One region of the Rhizobium cerradonense genome, then DNA from elsewhere that is predicted to be linked to it. Evidence: predicted binding sites of a transcription regulator. Region 1 holds the regulator's gene; the other holds the start of a gene.

Region 1 (3,411 bases):
CGGCGAATACGTTCAAAGCGGCAGCTACAAGGGAACCGTGGAATCTTTCAGCCTGCGTTCCGTCAGGCTTCGACATCATCATGGTCCGGTGTTCACAGTTCCCTTCGGCGAACTCGGCGCCGTTCAGAACATGAGCCGCGACTGGGCGATCGATAAATTCCTGCTACGGGTTCCGTTCAATACCGACGTCACCAAGGCGAAAAGGATCGTCAAGCAAATCGGAGAGCAGTTGAAAGAAGATCCGGAAATCGGACCGCAGATTCTTGAAACCCTGAAAATGAAGGGGGTGGAGCAAATTGGCGACTTCGGTATCGAACTGAGTTTTGCCTTTACCGCCCTCCCCGGTCGGCAAACCTACATACGGCGCCAGGCCTATACCATGATCCGCGACGCATTCATGGAAAACGGCATCGACTTCGCTCAGCCGACAGTGCAGGTGGGTGGCGAGGAAAAATCCGATGCCGCGATCGCAGCCATGACACTGCAGAGAAAGAAGATCGCTGAGCAAATGACGCAATCGGCAGCGCCGCCGACCTGAACGTTCGCGCGAGATCAGTAACCAGCCTCATCTCCGCGCGCTTCTTTGGCAAGGCGACACCTCTGGGGCGGATACCGGATGACGTTGGACAGAAAGGAGATCCAATGTGCTGAACGACCATCTGACGTCTATTGCCGCGCACGTTATTCAGATAGCGCTGACAGCGGTCTTTCTGCTGGCGGGCACTGCCGGGTGCCTCAATGTCTTTTCGGCCAGGCTCGCCCGCGTCTCCGACCGGGTCAACAGCCTTTTCGAACGGGTGACCTCTGAGGACCCGGATGAAACACGGTTGCTGCAGCTCTACTATCTGCGGCGGCGAACATTGGCGCTGGAGATCGCAGTTCTGCTCGGCACGACATCGGGCGTGTTCACATGCCTTGCGACGCTCGGCCTCATGGGCGGTGCGATTCGCCAGCAGTTTCGCGAGCAATTGCTGCTCTGGCTCTTTGGGCTTGCCGTCTTCGCACTCATGGGCGCCTTTGTGGCCTTTCTCGTCGAGATGATTCTGGCCGGGCGCAGCATGCTAAGGCAGATCGCCAACGACCGTACCTTGCTCGAGCACCGGCACGGGAGTTCGAGGAAAAGTTCAACCTATTGATATCCCGTCGAATATTACTACGGATGGCACCAATCCCGGCCCCTCAGAAATCCGGATTCCCAGTCAGATCCATAGCTTGCTCTCCATGGTTCGGAGAGTGTCGTCCTCCAAAGAGCTTATAGAACGAAGAACATGGCTTTTCGCCGCCTTGGAGATAATCAGTTTTGGGATCGTCCGAAATTTTGCTTCGCCCGATTCCGCATATATTTCTGCTATTTAGTTTGAAGGTGCCGGGAAAAAATCATCTGCCCGGGACCTGTTATGTTCCCCATTTATTTGATGCACCTACAAAATGTTCACCGAAATTTAAGGGCTTGCGGAACACATATGGAACATATAGTGTCCGTTCTGGATTTGTTTCACGACACCTTCTCAGTCCCGAGGTTCAAAACGATGTTGACGCGCAAGCAGCAGGAACTGCTTCTCTTCATTCACGAACGAATGAAGGAGTCCGGTGTTCCGCCATCTTTCGACGAGATGAAGGATGCGCTGGACCTTGCGTCCAAATCCGGTATTCACCGTCTCATCACGGCTTTGGAAGAGCGCGGCTTCATCCGTCGCCTGCCGAACCGAGCCCGAGCGCTGGAGGTCATCAAGCTGCCGGAGGCCTATAGCCCGAGCCTGCAGCCTCGCCGCGGCTTTTCGCCAAGCGTCATCGAGGGTAGCCTTGGCAAGCCGCAACTTGTGCCGCCGCCCGCACCCGCAAAGCCGGTGAGTGAGGACAACAACAGTTCGGTTTCGGTACCCGTCATGGGCCGCATTGCCGCCGGCGTTCCGATCTCGGCCATCCAGAACAATACTCACGACATCACCGTTCCCGCCGACATGCTCGGCTCCGGCGAGCATTATGCGCTGGAGGTCAAGGGCGACTCGATGATCGATGCCGGCATCTTTGATGGCGATACCGTCATCATCCGCAACGCCACGACCGCCAATCCCGGCGACATCGTCGTCGCTCTCGTCGATGATGAAGAGGCGACATTGAAGCGCTTCCGCCGCAAGGGAGCCTCGATCGCGCTTGAAGCGGCAAACCCTGCTTACGAAACCCGCATCTTCGGGCCGGATCGAGTGAAGGTACAAGGCAAGCTCGTCGGTCTCATTCGCCGCTATCACTGACCGGTGACGCCGGCTTGAGCGGCGCGCCAAAAGTGTCTGTTCGCCAGTCGTAGGAGCGATGCAGGCTCCATGGCCGCGAAAGGTTTTCAAACGCTGCCGTCATTATCGGTTTATCGGTGCTAAGGCTCATTTCGATGGACCCTGTGCGGCGCAATGTTGCACCTGTGAAGAGCGTGGCGCCAGAGCGGCAGCGATCAAGACGCAGCCGTACGGAGGTGATGACGATATTGGCCGTGTCGCAGGCCGGAGCGAGATAGGCGGCATCTTCAATGGTGACAAGCATGTCGCCATTATCCAGCATTGCCACGCACCATGCACCTTTTTGGCAGGCGAAACCGCCCGGCCCGGCCGCGTCTAATGCCGCATCCATCGCCTTTCGAACGGTGCTCTGTTCTTCGGAATTCAGGCGACGATGCTTGTCTGATTTGCTGATTTTGGGGAGCTGACTATCCGGCGGAAGCATCGTTGGCGGTTGCTGCTCGGTGATCGCCAATGCTCTTTGCCACTGCTCGAAGATGAAATCCGGCGGTTTTTCGCGGTTTGTCGTCAGCGCACCGTTGCGCAACAAGGCGACCAGCGTGCCGTCCTCGGAGATCATGAGATCAGGCTTCAGGACACCGGGGCCGAGCGCCACGACTGCGACCGAACCGGTGATCAAGAGCGCACCTGCATGTCGCAGCCATGTTCTCAGCAAGGTCATCAGCAAGAAGCCGGCTATGACCGTCGGGAACAGCCAGACCGGCAGCCGGCCGAAGGGAATATTACCGCCCCAGGCGGCAACCGTTTTGGCAATGACGATGACGACATCAAGTCCCCAGCCGGTTATCTGCCAGAAAGGGGCATCAACGCCAAATGGCATCAGTAGCGTCGCCGCCATGCCAAACGGCATGACGACAAAGGAGACGACCGGCATAGCCGCCAGATTGGCAACGAGGCCATATGTCGCCAACCGGTGAAAATGTTCTATCGAGAAGATTGCCGTCGATGCGCCGCCTATAAAAGAGGTCGACAATATGCTTCCGAAGAAACGGGAAACGAAGAGCAGCGGACGCATGACCCGGAACCGGGAGAGAACGCTCTCCCGATGCGGCCTCCTCGCCCAGAGCGAATAGCCGGACACCAACGCCAGGGTCGCGGCGTAAGACATCTGAAAACTTGG
Region 2 (3,411 bases), on a different contig from region 1:
CGGGCGCCCTGTCGTGGGCGTCCTTGCGGGCTTTTTGCTTGAATGAAAGCCACTTCGCTCTTATAAGGCGGCCCATTCCCAACAAAAGACGTGAACAGGGGTGCCATGGCTGGCCATTCACAGTTTAAAAACATCATGCATCGCAAGGGTCGTCAGGACTCGGTGCGTTCGAAAATGTTCTCGAAGCTGGCACGTGAAATCACTGTTGCCGCCAAGTCGGGTCTGCCTGATCCGAGCATGAACGCAAGTTTGCGCCTGGCGATCCAGAACGCCAAGGCGCAGTCGATGCCCAAGGACAATATCGATCGCGCCATCAAGAAAGCCTCCGGCGCAGATACCGAGAATTACGATGCGGTCCGCTATGAGGGCTACGGCCCCGGCGGCACGGCGATCATCGTCGAGGCTCTAACCGACAATCGCAACCGCACCGCGTCGAACGTCCGCTCGATCTTCACGAAGGCCGGCGGCGCGCTTGGCGAAACCGGCTCGGTCTCCTTCTCCTTCGACCATGTCGGTGAAATCACCTACAAGCCCGAGGTCGGCGATGCGGATAAGGTGATGGAAGCCGCGATCGAAGCCGGCGCCGACGATGTCGAGAGCGATGAGGAAGGCCACACCATCATCTGCGGTTTCGAAGCGATGAACGAGGTTGCCAAGGCACTCGAAGCAACGCTCGGCGAAGCCGAAACCGTCAAGGCGATCTGGCGTGCCCAGAACAATGTGCCGGTCGATGAAGAAAAGGCACAGTCGCTGATGAAGCTCATCGACAGCCTGGAAGACGATGACGACGTGCAGAACGTCTACTCGAACTTCGAAGTCTCCGAAGAGATTCTGGCCAAGCTCTCGGCCTGATTTTTTCCTCTAAAAATAAGCCCCAGTCTCCCAGGTTTTGCCAAGGGAGACTGGGGCTTTTCTATTATTAGGCAGCCTTCTTGAATGACGGCAATTGCGCGAATAGCTCCACCGATCTCAGCCGCGCCTCGATGTCGTGGATCGGCATCGAAATGATCACTTCGTCCGCTTCCGTATCCTTGATGAACTGCGAAAGCTTGGCCTCCGCAGTCGCGGGTGAGCCGACAATGGCGTAACGCAGGGTGTGTTCGACATTCAGTTTTTCCATAGGCGTCCAGAAATCGTCCATGTCCCTGCGGGGGCGAGGGAAGGGGCCGCGGACATTGCGGCGCAGGTTGACGAATTGCTGCTGTGCCGAGGTGAAGTGATAATCCGCCTCTTCGTCGGTCTCCGCGGCCGAGCCCATGACGCCGACCATGACATAGGGTTTGTCGAGCGTTGCCGACGGCGTGAAGCGGTCGCGATAGATGGCAACCGCATCGAGCAAAGCTTCCGGCGCAAAATGCGAGGCGAAAGCATAGGGCAGGCCGAGCATGGCGGCGAGATGGGCACTGTAGAGGCTCGATCCGAGCAGCCAGATCGGCACCTTGGCGCCGTTGCCGGGCACGGCAAGGATCGATTGGTTCTCGTCGGCCGGACTGAACAGATGCTGCAGCTCGACAATATCATTGGGGAAGCTCTGGGCGCCGGCATCGAGGTTGCGACGCAGGGCCTGCGCCGTGCGCATATCCGTGCCCGGCGCACGACCGAGACCGAGATCGACGCGGCCGGGGAACAGGGCTTCGAGCGTGCCGAATTGCTCCGCTATCACCAGCGGCGAATGGTTCGGCAGCATGACGCCGCCCGAGCCGATGCGGATACGCGACGTGGCTGCTCCGACATGGCCGATAACAACCGCGGTCGCGGCGCTGGCGACGCCGGGCATGCCATGATGCTCCGCCAGCCAGAACCTGGTGTAGCCAAGCGCTTCCGCCTTCTGCGCTAGGCGCTTCGAGCCTTCGAAGGATTGGCTGACTGTGCTGCCCTCGGCAACGGGCGAAAGATCGAGGATGGAAAAGGGGACCATGGCAAGAGACCTGCGTGGTGAAAGGGGAGGAGCAATTGTCTCCATGTAGGAGCGCCGACACTCCATTCCAAACCCTGCCCGGCAATTTCGTCACCCTAATTTCAAAGCTGCAGAAAGAGGCTGGGTTTGGGAGTTTGTTTTTGTTTTGTTCACATTTTGCTGGCACATCTGCAGCTCCAAAGATAGGTTGACGCATGCAGAATACGATTCGAATCATCGGCATCGATCCCGGCCTGCGCCGCACCGGCTGGGGCATTATCGACACATTGGGCAATTCCCTGCGTTTCGTGGCCTCGGGGACGGTGACGTCGGACGGCGAGATGGATCTCGCGTCGCGCCTCTGCCAGCTTCACGATGGGCTTGCCGATATCGTCCACAGCTACAAGCCGGATGAAGCCGCTGTCGAACAGACCTTCGTCAATAAGGATGCGGTGGCGACGCTGAAGCTCGGCCAGGCGCGCGGTATCGCCATGCTCGTGCCGGCGCGCGCCGGGCTGCAGGTTGCCGAATATGCGCCGAATGCCGTCAAGAAGGCAGTGATCGGTGTGGGTCATGGCGAGAAGCAGCAGATCCACATGATGCTGAAGATCCTGATGCCGAAGGTGGAGTTCAAAGGCAACGACGCCGCCGATGCACTCGCCATCGCCATCTGCCATGCCCATAATCGCGGCGCCAGCCGGATGCGCCAGGCGGCGCTGGCGGGGTAGTTTGTTTTCGTTATCGCTCTTACTTTCCTTCACTTGACCTTATCTCTCCCGAAACCCATCCCTGACGGACATCATTCATGATCGGCAAGTTGAAAGGCACAATCGAAGAGATCGGCGAGGACTATGCGCTCGTGGATGTGCACGGCGTCTGCTACGTCGCCTATTGTTCGGCGCGTACGCTGTCGAAACTCGGCTCGGCCGGCGAGGCCTGTGTTCTCTTCATCGAGACCTATGTCCGCGAGGACCAGATCCGTCTTTTCGGGTTCACGACGGTGCTTGAACGGGAGTGGTTCAATCTTCTGCAGACGGTGCAGGGTATCGGCGCGAAGGTGGCGCTGGCACTGTTGTCGACGCTGACGCCGTCGGAACTCGCCAATGCGATCGCGCTGCAGGACCGCGGCGCCGTATCCCGGGCGCCGGGTGTCGGGCCGAAAGTGGCGATGCGCATCGTCACCGAGCTGAAGAACAAGGCGCCGGCCTTTGCGGGCGAGGCGATCAATATCGGCCTAAAGCAGGAATTGGGCGAGGGTGTCGCTTCCGCCCCGGTCGCCGATGCCGTTTCTGCGCTCACCAATCTCGGCTATTCCCGCGACCAGGCCGCAAATGCGGTTGCGGCTGCGATGAAATCGGCGGGTGAGGAGGCAGACAGCGCCAAGCTGATCCGGCTGGGCTTGAAGGAGCTCGCACGGTGATCCTTTGCACCTTTTTCTATTCCTTACTATTGTCTCAAGGTAAGGAGATCGATTCATGGCGCTCTTCCACGGAATGGTGATCTAAGGGAGGGAG

The links. The regulator LexA, encoded in region 1, represses DNA repair genes until DNA is damaged. The targets are predictions, from matches to a motif close to TGTTCNNNNTGTGTTCNG.
Region 2: the regulator LexA is predicted to act here: its motif matches at 2,054-2,071, upstream of ruvC (crossover junction endodeoxyribonuclease RuvC).

What each region holds. Positions count from the first base shown of each region.
Region 1 is NZ_JAQJCK010000001.1:178,558-181,968, reverse strand. It holds gene PH547_RS00960 (mechanosensitive ion channel family protein) at 1-538, shown strand, start outside; gene PH547_RS00955 (DUF2721 domain-containing protein) at 645-1,136, shown strand; gene lexA (transcriptional repressor LexA) at 1,530-2,252, shown strand; gene PH547_RS00945 (ComEC/Rec2 family competence protein) at 2,233-3,411, opposite strand, start outside.
Region 2 is NZ_JAQJCK010000002.1:169,988-173,398, forward strand. It holds gene PH547_RS05000 (YebC/PmpR family DNA-binding transcriptional regulator) at 106-852, shown strand; gene PH547_RS05005 (LLM class flavin-dependent oxidoreductase) at 920-1,918, opposite strand; gene ruvC (crossover junction endodeoxyribonuclease RuvC) at 2,113-2,625, shown strand; gene ruvA (Holliday junction branch migration protein RuvA) at 2,703-3,317, shown strand.